2 regions of the Streptomyces sp. NPDC101166 genome follow, and region 2 is predicted to be linked to the other one. Evidence: riboswitches for the same ligand, from Rfam matches in the RefSeq annotation. Region 2 holds a riboswitch; the other holds the start of a gene.

Region 1 (7,036 bases), on a different contig from region 2:
GGCGTCGAACAGGGGGCCGAGCAGCTCCATGACCTCGGGGGAGTAGGTGTCCGCGGAGGCGCCGCTGCGGCGCACCTTGTAGCGGCGGTGCTTGGCGTTGGACTCCAGGTAGTCGACGAGGATCGCGTCGCGCTCCACGCCCAGCGCGAGCAGCGTCACCGCGACGGACAGGCCGGCGCGGTCCTTGCCCGCCGCGCAGTGCATCAGCACGGGGACGCTGTCCTCGGCCAGCGCGTGCAGCACCCGGGAGTGCTCGGCCGTGCGCTGTGTGATGATCGAGCGGTAGGAGGCGATCATCCGGCCGGCGGCCTTGCCGTCGCCCAGGATCCGGCGCAGCTGGTCGATGTCGCCGTCGCGGACCATCTTCCAGAACTCCGCGCCGTCCGCCGGGTCGGACAGCGGCAGGTTCACGTTGCGCACGCCCGGCAGCTCGACGTCCGGGCCCTCCAGCCTGAGGTCCGCCGCGTTGCGGAAGTCGAAGATCGTGTGCAGGCCGAGGGAGGCCAGGAACGCGGCGTCCTCGCCGGTCGCGTGCGCGAGGTGGCCGCTGCGGAACAGCACGCCGTGCCGCACCTTGCGGCCGTCGGCGGTCGGCAGACCGCCCACGTCACGGAAGTTGCGCACACCGGCCAGCTCGGGCTCGGTCGACGGGATCTGCTGCGTCACGGGGGCTCCCTCCCGGTCGGTCCCCGTCGGCGCGGCTCGGTGACCGACGGAACTTCCTTGACCATACGACATCGATTCGCGCCCCCGGCAGCCGTCCACCGCCCGCCACCGCACGTCGAACGGCCACCTCCCGAGGCCGCTTCGGCGGTGCCCGCCCGTTCTGTGCGAGGCCGCTTCCCCGGTGCGCGCCCGTTTCAAGCGAGGCCGCTTCGGCGGTGCGCGCCCGTTTCAAGCGAGGCCGCTTCGGCGGTGCCCGCCCGTTCCACGCGAGGCCGCACAGACAGTGCGCCAAGGCCCGGCCGAGCCCGCCCACGCACCGTGAACAGGCCCGACCCAGGCGGCGCCCGCCCAGCTCCGTACGCGGCCCGACCCACGCGGCGCCTGTCCGGGCCGTGTGAGCCCGGCTCACGCGCTGGGTGGGTCCGGATTCCGAGGCCGGTCATGCTGGGTTTGCTCGGTCCCGTGCGGGGCTCGGCTCACGTGGCGTCTGCCTGGGCCGTCTGAGCCGGGCTCAGACGCTGGGTGGGCCCGGGTTTCGAGGCCGGTGGTGCTGGGTTTGCTCGGTCCCGTGCGGGGCCCGGACGTGGCATCCGCCCAGGGCCATGTGAGCCCGGCTCACGCGCCGGGCGCTCCTGGGTCCCGAGAGGCCGGTCACGGCCCTGTGCGAGCTCCGGCTCACCCTGCGTCCTCCGGTCCGCCCGAGGCGGCCCACCCGGCGTCACCCGTTCCCCCGCAGCGCGTCCCGTGACGTTTGCTCAGTGAACGCCGACGTCGGATGATGTCGACGATTGATCGCACCTGTTCGAATCAGTGGGGGTTTCATGTCCGAGTCCGACGCCGACGGCCGTACCTGGCTCCTCTCCGGGCCCGCCAGCAGCTACGCCGTCCATGTCACCGAGACCGACGAGCTCGTGCACCTGCACTGGGGCCCCCGGATGGAGCTCGCCGACGCGCAGGCGCTGGCCGTGCGCCCGCTGCCGGACTACTGGGCCTTCGAGTCCCCCCTCGACGGCCGCGAGGAGTACCCCGTGGAGGGCGGGGCCCGCTTCGTGCGGCCCGCCCTGTCGGTGCGCACCGCCGGGCGGCGCGGCACCGAGTGGAGCTTCGTCGGCCACGAGACGCACGGCGGCGAGGAGGGCGACGAGCTGCGGCTGCGCTTCCGCGACGGCCGGCTGGCCGTCACCCTGCACTACCGGATGCGGGGCGACGTCGTGGAGCGCTGGGCGACGCTTCGCCACGAGGGCGAGCAGGGCGACGAGCCGCTGGAACTGCTGCGCGCCGACTCCGCCGTCTGGACCCTGCCCGACCGCGACGGCTGGCGGCTGTCCCAGCTGCACGGCCGCTGGGCCGCGGAGTCCCGGCTCACCCGCGCGCCCCTCACCTATGGCGAGAAGGTCATCGGCAGCCGCCGAGGCCACACGAGTCACCAGCACCTGCCCTGGGTCGCCCTGGACGCCGACGCCACCGAGGAGCGCGGCGAGGTCTACGGCTGCGCCCTGGGCTGGTCCGGGTCCTGGCGGATCTCCGTCGCCCAACTGCCCGACGCGCGCGTGCAGATCACCGGCGGAGCCGGCTACGACGACTCGGGCCTGCTGCGGCTCGCGCCCGGCGAGGAATTCACCACCCCCGTGTTCGCCGGCCTGTGGACCGACGAGGGCTTCGGGGGCGCCAGCCGCGCCTGGCACGCCTACCAGCGCGCCCATGTGATCCCGGACGCCGAGCGCGACCGGCCGGTGCTGTTCAACTCCTGGGAGGCCACCTACTTCGACATCTCCGAGGAGCAGCAGGCCACCCTCGCCCGCCGCGCCGCGGCCGTCGGCGTCGAGCTGTTCGTGGTCGACGACGGCTGGTTCGGCGCGCGCACCGGCGACCACGCGGGGCTCGGCGACTGGACGCCCAACCCCGACCGCTTCCCCAAGGGCCTGAAGCCGCTCGCCGAGTACGTGCACGCGCTCGGCATGCAGTTCGGCATCTGGGTCGAGCCCGAGATGGTCAACCCGGACAGCGACCTGTACCGGGCGCACCCCGACTGGGTGCAGTTCCAACCGGGACGCAGGCGGACGGAACTGCGCAACCAGCTGGTCCTCAACCTCGCCCGCGAGGACGTCCAGGAGTACCTGTGGCAGCGCCTCGACACCCTGCTCTCGAGTGCGCCCATCGACTACGTCAAGTGGGACTTCAACCGCTGCTTCACCGACGCCGGCTGGCCGGACGACCCGTATCCGCAGCGGCTCTGGGTGGACCATGTGCGCGGTCTGTACGCCCTGTTGGACCGGCTGCGGGCGGCGCACCCCGGCGTCGCCTTCGAGTCCTGCTCGGGCGGCGGCGGGCGGATCGACCTCGGGATCATGAGCCGTACGGACCAGGTGTGGACCTCCGACAACACCGATCCGCTGGACCGGCTCGCCATCCAGCACGGCTTCAGCCAGATCCATCCCGCGCGAGTGATGGCCGCCTGGGTCACCGACAGCCCCAACACCCAGCTCAACGGCCGGGTCAGCTCGCTGCGGTTCCGGTTCGTCAGCGCGATGGCGGGAGTGCTCGGCGTCGGCGGAGACCTGTCCGAATGGACCGAGGAGGAACTCGCCGAGGCCCGGCACTGGGTGGATCTCTACAAGGAGATCCGGCCCCTCGTCCAGCACGGCGATCTTCACCGGCTGCGCGCCCCCGAGGGCGGGCTGAGCGCGGTGCAGTACGTGCGCGGGGAGGACGAGAGCGTCGTGCTCGCCTGGCTCCAGGCGCAGCGCTACGGCGAGCCGGCGCCGGCGGTGCGGTTGCGCGGCCTCGACCCGAAGGCGTCGTACGAATGCCTCGAAACGGGCGAAGTGCACCGAGGTGCGGTGCTGTTGCATCACGGGTTGCGCACGGGACTGCGCGGTGACCTCGATGCGACGGTTATCCGCCTGCGTCGCATCTGAGTGCTCTGTCCGAATTTGAAGTCCTTCATTCAACTCGGTCTGAAATAAGGGGCGCTGGAGCGGTGCGGCGTGAGCAGCGTCATATTCGTGACCGTGCGTCGTTGGTCATGTTCACGTAATTCATGGAGTTTTCATGGGTGTTTCCGCAGAATCCGTCACCTGGTGCACGCAGTGTGACGGGAGTGCGGCGCAGCGGATCACGTCGAGGGCGTCACCGGCGCAACCTTCGCTTGTCGCCGCGTGTCCCAGTCGCTTACGTTTCACGCCAATCCGGACGGACGCCGAATCCTGCCGCCGACCGGAACCCGCAGACACTCACCCGTCCACGGCAGGAGCGGGGGACCCACAGGCACGACCGCCTGTTCCGGTCTCCGGAACAGGCTTGGGGTAAAGCCGCGCTCCGGCGCGGCCGGGCATCTCCAGCCCGCACCCGACAGCTCACCTCGCAGGCGCCGGAGAGGAACCCGCCATGCCCGCGAAGGGTAAGCACCGCCGTCCCAAGGCCCCGCGCTTCAGCCGTTCCATCGCCGCCGCCGGCACCGGCGGCGCGGCTCTCGCCCTCCCGCTCATCGGCGCCGCCGGCGCCCACGCGGCCCCCGCCCAGTCGGCGGCCCAGTCCGTCTCCTCCGTCTCGGACAAGCCCGTGCAGACCGTTCCGGTCGCGCAGCGCACGGCCGCGACCGACGCCCCGGCCGCGGCGAACACCACGACCTACACGGTCCGGTCCGGCGACTACCTCTCCAGGATCGCGGACGAGCAGCACGTGCGCGGAGGCTGGCAGAAGCTGTACGCCGACAACCGCGAGGTCGTCGGCGAGGACCCCTCGCTCATCCACCCCGGTCTGAAGCTGTCGATCGGCAAGCGGGCGGGCGGTTCCGCGGGCAGCGCCGGTTCCGCCGGTGACACGGCGTCGAAGAGCTCGCGCTCCGCGCACTCCTCGAAGTCGTCCGCCTCGAAGTCCTCGGCGTCCTCGAAGTCGTCGCACTCCTCGCACTCCTCGAAGTCCGCCACGAAGGCGTCGGCCGGGCAGAGCGCCCACGGCGGCGGCAACGTCTCCGGTTTCCACCTCCCCGTGTCCAACCCCGCCGTCGGCACCCCGTACCGGATGTCCGGCAGCATGTGGTCCAGCGGCTACCACACAGGCGTCGACTTCGTCGTCCCGACCGGCACCTCCCTCAAGGCCGTCGGCGCGGGCACGGTCGTCTCCGCGGGCTGGGGCGGCGCGTACGGCAACCAGGTCGTCATCCGGCTCGCAGACGGCTACTACGCCCAGTACGCCCACCTCTCCGCGCTCTCCGTCTCGGCCGGCCAGAGCGTCTTCGCCGGCCAGCAGATCGGCCTCTCCGGCGCGACCGGCAACGTGACCGGGCCGCACCTGCACTTCGAGATCCGCACCACGCCGAACTACGGCTCCGACGTCGACCCGGTCGCCTACCTCCGCTCGCACGGCGTCTCCGTCGGCTGAGAGGGGGCCCGGCGGCCGCCGCGAGTCCCTGATCGTCGTATCGCGGTCTCGTGGCATGGCTCCCGCGGTGTCGACAGCGGTGGCGGAGCGAGGGCACAGTGAGCTCCGCCCCTCGGCGGGCAAGCGCTTACCCGCGCTGTCCGCCGTACTCCGCGCGTCACAAAGGAGCCGTTCCCCCATGACGACCTCGCGCAGAGCGTTCGGCGCCCTGGCCGCCGGCGCCGCCCTCGCCGCGATCGCCCCCGCGGTCACCGCGAACGCCGCTCCCGTCGACGGCCGAGCGCCCCGGCGCCGTCGGCTGGTCGCCCACGACGACTTCCGGCACGGCCTGTGCCGATGGGCCGTGGAACTGGAGAAGGGCGGCACGGTCGCCGCCTCCCGGGGGACCCTCGAGGTGGACGTGCCCGCCGGCGCGACGATCTGGTACCGGAAGCGGCTCGAAGGACCGTGCGTCCTTCAGTACACCGCGACCCCCGTCTCCGCCGGCGGGGCCAACGACCGCGTCTCCGACCTCAACAACTTCTGGAACGCCGTCGACGTCCGCTCCCCGGACGACCTCTTCGCCACGTCCAGGGGCGGCGCCCTCGCGGAGTACGACCACCTCGAGACGTACTACGTCGGCTACGGCGCCAACTCCAACACCACGACCCGGATGCGCCGTTACGTCGGCCGGCCGGGAGAGCGGCCGCTGCTGTACGACTACAGCGAGCCGCTGCTCGTCGCGGGCGAGCCGAACCGTGTCCGCATCGTCTCCGACGGCTCCACGGTCCAGTGGTGGAACAACGGGCGGCTCGTGTTCGACCACACCGACCCCGAGCCCTACACCGGCGGGCACTTCGCGTTCCGCACCACGTGGAGCCACTTCCGCATCAACGACTTCCGCGTGTGGTCCCTTATTCCTTGATTGGCAAATTCTTTAAGAGTGTCCTTTCTCACCGCCAGTCAACCCCTGCCTACGGTCGCGTAGGTCACATTCGAAGGTGAATCATGCACGGTTGTGGCAGACGATTCGAAGAGTGACAGCAGATCAGTGATCGGGTCGTACGTGGCGGTGGGGGACAGCTTCACCGAGGGCGTCGGCGACCCCGGGCCCGACGGGGCGTTCGTCGGCTGGGCCGACCGGTTCGCGGTACTGCTCGCGGACCGGCGGCCGGAGGGCGACTTCCGGTACGCGAACCTCGCGGTGCGCGGCAAGCTGCTCGACCAGATCATGGCCGACCAGTTGCCGAGGGCCGTCGAACTCGCGCCCGACCTCGTCTCCTTCTGCGCGGGCGGCAACGACATCCTCCGTCCGGGCACCGACCCGGACGAGGTGGCCGAGCGGTTCGAGCGGGCGATCGCCGAACTCACCGCCGTATGCGGCACGGTCATGGTGACGACCGGCTTCGACACCCGTGGCGTCCCCGTCCTCAAGCACCTGCGCGGCAAGATCGCCACGTACAACGGGCACGTCCGCGCCGTCGCCGACCGCTACGGCTGTCCGGTGCTGGACCTGTGGTCGCTGAGGTCCGTGCAGGACCGGCGGGCCTGGGACCACGACCGGCTCCACCTCTCCCCGGAGGGGCACACGCGCGTGGCGCTGCGCGCCGGCCAGGCGCTCGGCCTGGAGGTCCCGGCCGACCCGGAGCAGCCCTGGCCGCCGCTGCCGCCCCGCGGCGCCCTCGACGTCCGCCGCGACGACGTGCAGTGGGCGCGCGAGTACCTCGTGCCGTGGATCGGCCGCAGGCTGCGCGGGGAGTCCTCCGGGGACCACATCACGGCCAAGGGCGCGTTGTCGCCGGACGACATCAAGTTGTGGATCGAATCGGTGGCGTGAGGGGCCGTCCGGCGGAGGGACCGCGTCGGCGTGAGCGGTCCCTCCGCGCGGCCGACCGTGCGCGGGGGGGCGTCCACACGGACGCTTCCGGCCGCTCAACTCCCCGTCGGCAGGCCGAGTTCCCGGATGAGCGTCTCCTCGACCCAGTCGTGGGCCTTCGCCCGGGACACC
Region 2 (7,036 bases):
CCCTCCGGTACCGGTGACCGTGCCGCCCTGGCCGGTCCACGGGATGTACGGGCACCCGGCGCCGGGGCCCTTCCCGCAGCCCGGCCCCGGCGGCCCGGGGTCGTACGGGGGCTACGGGGCGCCCGGGGCTTACGGGTCGCACGGGGCACCCGGCGCCTACGGGTCGCATGGCGTGCCCGGCGCCTACGGGTCGTACGGGGGGCACCCGCACGCCGCCGGGCCCACGGGACAGCCGGAGCACGCCGGGCAGCCCGGGTACGCGGGGCAGCCCGCACCCGTGGCCGGACCCGGATACACCGGGCACACGGGGCTTCCGACCTACCCGGGCCACACCCCCTACGGGTGAACCCGAGGAACGGCACCCGCCCTCAGGCGTCCTGACACTCGTGCAAGGCCCACGGCACTCCGGCGCCGCTCACGCGGACGCCTCCGTCAGCCGCGCGACCTCCGCCTCCGTCAGTTCGAGTCCGCCCACCGCGAGCAGCGCCGGCAGCTGGTCCACCGTCCGCGCGGAGGCGATCGGCGCGGCCACCGTCGGCTGGGCGGCGAGCCAGGCCAGGGCCACCGTGGCGACCTCGGCGTCGTGCGCTCGGGCGACCTCGTCCAGGGCGACCAGGACCCGCCGGCCCCGCTCGGTCTGAAGGTGCTTGGCCGCGCCCTCGGCCCGCGCGCTGTCGACCGTCGCGCCGGGCCGGTACTTGCCGGTGAGGAAGCCGGAGGCGAGCGAGAAGTAGGGGACGGCGGCGAGTCCGGCCTCGGCGGCGGCGTCCTGCAGCGCGCCCTCGTAGGTGTCGCGGGAGACCAGGTTGTAGTGCGGCTGGAGGGCCACGTACCGGGCTAGCCCCTCACGGTCGGAGAACTCCAGGGAGGCGCGCAGGCGATCGGGCGAGATGTTGGAGGCGGCGATGTGCCGCACCTTGCCCGCCTTCACCAGCTCGTCGAGCGCGCCGACGATCTCCTCGACGGGGACCTCGGGCTTGTCGAAGTGGGTGTAGTAGAGGTCGATGTGGTCGGTGCCGAGGCGGCGGAGGGAGGCGTCGGCGGCGGCCTTGATGTTGGCGGCGGTCAGCCCCTGGTAGTCGGGGTGCTGACTGACCTTCGTCGCGACGACGACGTCGTCGCGGTTGCCGCGCGCCTTGAGCCACTTGCCGATGAGGGTCTCGGACTCACCGCCGCTGTTGCCCTCGACCCAGGCGGAGTAGGAGTCGGCGGTGTCGACGAAGTTGCCGCCGGCGGCCGTGTAGGCGTCCAGGACGGCGAAGGTGGCCGCCTCGTCGGCGGTCCAGCCGAAGACGTTGCCCCCGAGGGCCAGCGGGAAGACCTCGAGGTCGGAGGAACCTAGCTTGCGCAGAGAAGTCATGCCTCACTTCAACGCGACGGCCGGAGGCGCGCATTCCGCACCTCCGGCCAAGAGTTCGCAAACGTCAGGGCAACCTCAGGGGTTGAGCCCCTTGTCCCGCAGCCAGGCCGCCGGGTCGATGCCGGAGCTGCCGCCGCCGGGGTGCACCTCCAGGTGGAGGTGGGCGCCGGTGACGTTGCCGGTGGCGCCGACGCGGCCGATGACCTCGCCGGTGGTGACCTTCTGGCCGACGCTGACGCTGATGGAGGACTGGTGGGCGAACCAGATCTCGGTGCCGTCGTCCAGGGTGAGCTCGGTCTTGTACCCGTACGACCCGTCCCAGCCGGCCGAGGTGATCGTGCCGCTGTGCACGGCCTTGATCAGGGTGCCGGTGGGGGCGGCGAAGTCGAGCCCGGTGTGGTGCCCGGAGGACCAGTAGGCGCCGGCCTCACCGAACGTCGAGGTGAGGGTGTACGAGGAGGTCGGCAGCGTGTACTGGCCGGCGAGCTTGGCCAGGCGCGCGGCCTCGGCCTTCTCCGCGGCTTCCTCGGCGGCCTTCTCCTTCGCGGCGGCGGCCTTGGCCTCCGCCTCCTGCTTGGCCTTCGCGGCCGCGTCGGCCTCGGCCTTGACGGCGGCCGCCTGGGCTGCCGCGGCCGCCTTGGCCTCGATCTGGGTCTGCTGCGACTCGGCCTGCGCCATGATCCGGCTGCGGAGCACCTCGCCGGCGTCGGTGGTGCTCTCGGCGACGGTCTGGTCCACGGCCGCGGCGGCCACCGGCTCGGCGGCGACGCTGCCGAAGGCGGCGAGGGCCGGCGCGCTCTCCTGGGGGGTGTCATCGTCGGAGATGAGGGAACCCACGGAGGGGAGGTCCGGCATGGAGATGGAGACCGGCGGCTTGCCGGTGTTGGCGCTGGCCATGCCGGCGCCGCCGACGGCGGCTATGACGCCGACGCCGAGAACGGTGGAGCTACGGGCGAGGCCGCCGCGCTGCTTGGCGACACGATGCCGGCCGCGAACCGGGCGAACGGACTCCGCGGTGGGGTTCCATTCCTCCCAGGGGCCCTCGTCGGTGCGGTAGCTGCCATAGCCGAACGTCTGGCTGGGCACGGAGGGGGCTTCTGCGGCAGGCCGGTTGGACGCCACGCGGGCGTACTCCTTTCCTTCCGTCGCCTACCGGGTTAGCTGACGGGTTCGGAGCGGGAAGGTCTCCTACGCGCGTAAACCGGCCGTTGTCATACGGCGGCTACGCGTGATTCACCCCATGGTGGTGGTTCCCCGGTTCCCTTGCGGGATTCGGCGCGTGCGCACGGAGCCGACTCTTGTGTCGGCTGGGACGACCGCGCTGCGTTATCGAACGTTAATAGACTCCGGGGCATGTTTCCAAGCCGTTCTTCTTGATCAACAACATTTCTGGCCTGGACGTTCTCCCCAGGAGCGGTGAAAAACGGGCGAGTTGACCGCCCCCTCCACCCCCACGGGTCACCCCTGAACCGGACACCGCAGGTGACGGGCGCTCAGGCGTCGTGCACAGGGCGCTCGCCCGATCACTGGACGTGATGATGATCAAGGAAGGCCACTCCTCCCGGGCGGTACACGCCGTAGCTCTCCGGAGGGAGACGCACCGAGGGCCGGAACCCAATGGGTTCCGGCCCTCGGCCTTCAGTAGCGGGGACAGGATTTGAACCTGCGACCTCTGGGTTATGAGCCCAGCGAGCTACCGAGCTGCTCCACCCCGCGTCGGTATGACACCAGTGTAGACCATGCGCGGGACCCCGATTGACCACCGGCCTGTCAGGGGCGCTCAGGGCCCCGGACAGGCCGGACACCGGGGTGCGCTCAGGGCGCCGACAGGTGGCTGTTGGGAGCTTTGGCGCGCTCCTCGTACTCGGGCAGCACCAGCACCTCCACACCCGCGGACGCCAGTCGCCCGCTGCCGTCGGCCTCGCGGACGAAGGTGTCCGGCTCCCGCCAGGCCGTCACCACACGGCGGACGCCCGCGTCCAGGATCAGACGGGCGCAGGGGGCCGGCCGGGAGGAGCGCTGGGCGCAGGGCTCCAGGCTGCTGTACACGGTCGCCGTGGCCAGCCGGGGATCTGCGGGGTCGATCTTCGCGAGGGCCGCCTCCTCAGCGTGGACGACCGGATCGCCGGCCTCCCGCGAATGACCGCGCGCCAGCTCCGTCCCGTCGGCGGCCACCACCACCGCGCCGACGCTGAACGCGGTCCGCGACGGCGGGCAGGCGGCCGCCAGCTCGCAGGCGAGGGCCAGCCAGTGCCGGTCGGCTGCGACGGGCAGCGGGCCGGCGCCGGGCGCGGTGGGCTCGTAGCGGGTGAGGACGACGTCCTCGATGCGCCGCGTCTCGACCAGCCGCAGCCGTCCGCCCTGGTAGCCGCCGGGGCCGAAGAGGCGGGGCGCGTCGGCGTCGCCCACGAAGAGGGGGGCCAGGACGAGCTGGATCTCGTCGGCGAGGCCTTGCTGGAGGAGCTGGGTGTGGATCGTCCCGCCGCCCTCGACCATGAGGCGCCGCACACCCCGGACGTCATGCAGGTGTTCGAGGAGCCGGCGCCAGTCCAGGGCCGGGCCGAGCGGGACGACGTCGGAGGCGATGCCGAGCGAGCGGGCGCGCCCGGTGCCCTCGTCGGTGGTGTAGACGACCTTCTCGCCGCCCGTGTGCCAGAAGTTCGCCGCCGGGTCCAGCTCGCCGGTGCCGCTGACCGTGACCTTGAGCGGGTACTCCGGGCGGCCCGCGGCGACCCGGGAGGCCCTGCGGTCCGGGGAGTTGACCAGGAGCCGGGGGTTGTCCGCGCGGATGGTGCCGGCGCCGACCAGGATGGCGTCCACCGAGGCGCGCACCTCGTCGACCCGGTCGAAGTCGGCGGGGCTGGAGAGCAGCAGGCGGTCGGGGCCGGTGTCGTCCAGGTAGCCGTCGAGGGAGACGGCGGCGGACAGCAGGACGTACGGGTACGGCATCGCGCGACCTCTCCCTTGGTTCAAGTTTGAAACAAACTTACACTGGTGGCATGACGACCCGCTGGCTCACCCCCGAGGAGCAGCGCGCCTGGCGCGCTTACGTCGCCGGCTACCTCCTCCTGGAGGACGCCATCGACCGGCAGCTCCAGCAGGAGGCCGGCATGCCGCATCTCTACTACTCCATCCTCGCGAACCTCTCCGAGTCGCCGAAACGCCGGCTGCGGATGACGGACCTCGCCGAGCGGCTGAAGATCACCCGCAGCCGGCTGACGTACGCGGTCACGCGACTGGAGAAGGACGGGCTGCTGCGGCGCGAGGACTGCCGCTGGGACCGGCGGGGGAGCGTCGCGGTCCTGACCGACGAGGGCATGACGGTCCTGGAGAACACGGCGCCCGGCCATGTCGACACGGTCCGGGCCTTCCTGTTCGACCGGCTCACCCCCGAGCAGGTGGGGCAACTGGAGGAGATTTTCACGCAGGTCACGCGGGGACTCCAGGGCGACGGCGCAGAGAGCGCGCCGGAGGACCTCCCCTGGCGTCGCCGGTCGTCGCCGTGCTCCGGGAACGAGTGAGGCCGGCCGCCCGCACCCGCGCGCCGCATGGCCCACGTCACAACCGACGGCAGTTGCTTCAAACTTAAAGCATGGGATAGCGTCAGGCTCGGTCGATCTGCTTCAAAACTGAAGCATCCGTTCCCGGACCGGGAGGACCCTCATGCCCGACACCCCTGCCGCCACCCCGCGAGCCCGAGTCCGGGTGCCGCTGCGCTTCGGCGACGGATACTCCGTCGACGCCGAACTGGTCACCTTCCACGGCCTGGCCGACGGCCAGGAGCACGTCGCCGTGGTCCTCGGCGACCCCGGCCCCGTCCCCCTGGTCCGACTGCACTCCGAGTGCCTGACCGGCGACGTCTTCGGCTCCGCCCGCTGCGACTGCGGTCCCCAGCTGCGCGAGGCGGTCGAACGCATCGCCGACCGCGGTGGCGTGCTGCTCTATCTGCGCCAGGAGGGCCGCGGCATCGGCCTCTACAACAAGCTCGACGCGTACGCCCTCCAGGACCAGGGCCTGGACACCTACGAGGCGAACGCCGCGCTCGGCCTGCCGGAGGACGACCGCGACTACACGGCCGCCGCCCAGATGCTGCGCGCCCTGGGCATCTCCGGGCTCGACCTGCTCTCCAACAACCCTGACAAGGCAGGCCAGTTGCGGGCGCTGGGCATCGACGTCCTCGACCGGGTGCCGACGGGCGTCTTCACCACCGAGCACAACGTCCGCTACCTGCGGGCGAAGGTCCTCCAGACCCAGCACACGCTGCCGCTGGCGAGTCTCACCGAACTGAGCGTCGGCTGAACCCCCCTGACGCCGCGGGACTAGACCGTCTCCACGACCCGGAACGCCAGGCACACCACGGGCGTGTCGTCCTCCACCGGCGCACCCTCGGAATCCCAGAAGCGGCGGTGTCCCGCCCGCCACTCCTCCAGGTCGGCGTCGCCTTCCCCCTCGGCCGCCGCGTGCGCCCAGGTCACCTCGGCGAAGGCGGTCCGCTCGACGCCGGTGACCTCGACGGTCGCGACGCGCACACCGTCGACGTCGACCAGAGCGAGACGCTCACCGACGTACTCCAGCCCCTCGGTCTCCTCCACGTACTCCGCGAGCAGCCCGGTCGTGGCCCTCTTCGCCCCGTCGAGGACGAGGGAGTTGAGCCTCACCCGCATCTCGTCCGGGCTGCCGAGCTCCAACGCCCGCATACCGTCGACCCGTGGCCACATCGTCGTCTCCTTGCCCGTAGGGGTCCGGCTCAGGGCCCGCCTGCACCGGCCGGCGGGCCGCCGAACGCGGCCACCCGAGCAGCATGATGGTCCCCGCACCGACGATCACACCACTGCATATCGCCTACACGCCGTGCGCCCGCGCCACCAGATAAGGGTCACGCCCCAGCGCCTCCCGACTGCCGAGCAGAGTGCCGACCGCGAGCCCGAGGGCGGGCAGCACCAGAGCGGACGCGGCCCAGCCGATCCCCGGCAGAGCGTCGAGGGGGGCGATGGGGAGCCCCAGCAGGCCGCTGAGCGGACGAGCCAGCGCCGACGACGTCCCGGCCCCGACGAGCACACCGGCAAAGCCTGCCGCCCCGCCGGTCAGCACGGCCTCACCGAGCAGGATCCACCGCAGCTCGCCCCGCCCGGATCCGAGAATCCGCAACACAGCGAACTGCCCGATCCGCCCCCGGACGCTGTCCCCGGCCCGCACCGCGCCCAGCACCACGGCGCCCACCGCGAGAACCAGCACGCCGGCGCGCATGGCGAGGTCCGCTGCCCCGAAGAGCCCCGGCAGGTGCCGCACCCTGTCGGACACGGGAGACGCCGAGAACCCGTCCCGCCGCAGGGCCGCGACGGCGGCCGCCACATCCCGCTGGTGACGGACCACGACGACGGCGGACCGCGCCCCCTCCGTGTCCCGGAAGACCTCCGCCGTCTGCCCGGCCCGCGCGGCCGCCAGGAAGGCCGCCGTTCCCTCGGTGAGATAGGCCGTCCCCGGCCCGTCGACCTGCCAGCCGGGGTCGTACAGCCCGACGACCTTCAGCCGCAGCACCTCCGTCTCTCCGGAGGCGCTCCCGGTCGCCCTGGTGTATCCGAAGGCGAGGGACCGTCCGAGGAACGGCCGGAAGTCGGTCCCCTGCGCGGACGCGGGCAGGACCACCTCTCCCTCCGAGAGCGGTCCGGAGGGCGC

The links. A riboswitch is a leader RNA that binds a small molecule or an ion and turns the genes downstream of it on or off. The one in region 2 is predicted to bind cyclic di-AMP.
Region 1: linked by a shared signal. The riboswitch ahead of ACIRS4_RS04510 (peptidoglycan DD-metalloendopeptidase family protein) and the one ahead of ACIRS4_RS34055 (M23 family metallopeptidase) in region 2 are both predicted to bind cyclic di-AMP.

Annotation. Positions count from the first base shown of each region.
Region 1 is NZ_JBIWPF010000002.1:30,503-37,538, reverse strand. It holds gene ACIRS4_RS04520 (tyrosine-protein phosphatase) at 1-666, opposite strand, end outside; gene ACIRS4_RS04515 (alpha-galactosidase) at 1,488-3,584, shown strand; cyclic di-AMP (ydaO/yuaA leader) riboswitch at 3,891-4,049, shown strand; gene ACIRS4_RS04510 (peptidoglycan DD-metalloendopeptidase family protein) at 4,054-5,049, shown strand; gene ACIRS4_RS04505 (DUF6250 domain-containing protein) at 5,228-5,953, shown strand; gene ACIRS4_RS04500 (SGNH/GDSL hydrolase family protein) at 6,080-6,865, shown strand; gene ACIRS4_RS04495 (TetR/AcrR family transcriptional regulator) at 6,961-7,036, opposite strand, start outside.
Region 2 is NZ_JBIWPF010000031.1:32,556-39,591, reverse strand. It holds gene ACIRS4_RS34065 (PrsW family glutamic-type intramembrane protease) at 1-346, shown strand, start outside; gene ACIRS4_RS34060 (aldo/keto reductase) at 416-1,360, opposite strand; gene ACIRS4_RS34055 (M23 family metallopeptidase) at 1,436-2,482, opposite strand; cyclic di-AMP (ydaO/yuaA leader) riboswitch at 2,490-2,648, opposite strand; tRNA gene ACIRS4_RS34050 (tRNA-Met) at 3,003-3,076, opposite strand; gene ACIRS4_RS34045 (dihydrofolate reductase family protein) at 3,176-4,309, opposite strand; gene ACIRS4_RS34040 (MarR family winged helix-turn-helix transcriptional regulator) at 4,360-4,881, shown strand; gene ribA (GTP cyclohydrolase II) at 5,024-5,659, shown strand; gene ACIRS4_RS34030 (ASCH domain-containing protein) at 5,680-6,078, opposite strand; gene ACIRS4_RS34025 (FtsX-like permease family protein) at 6,203-7,036, opposite strand, start outside.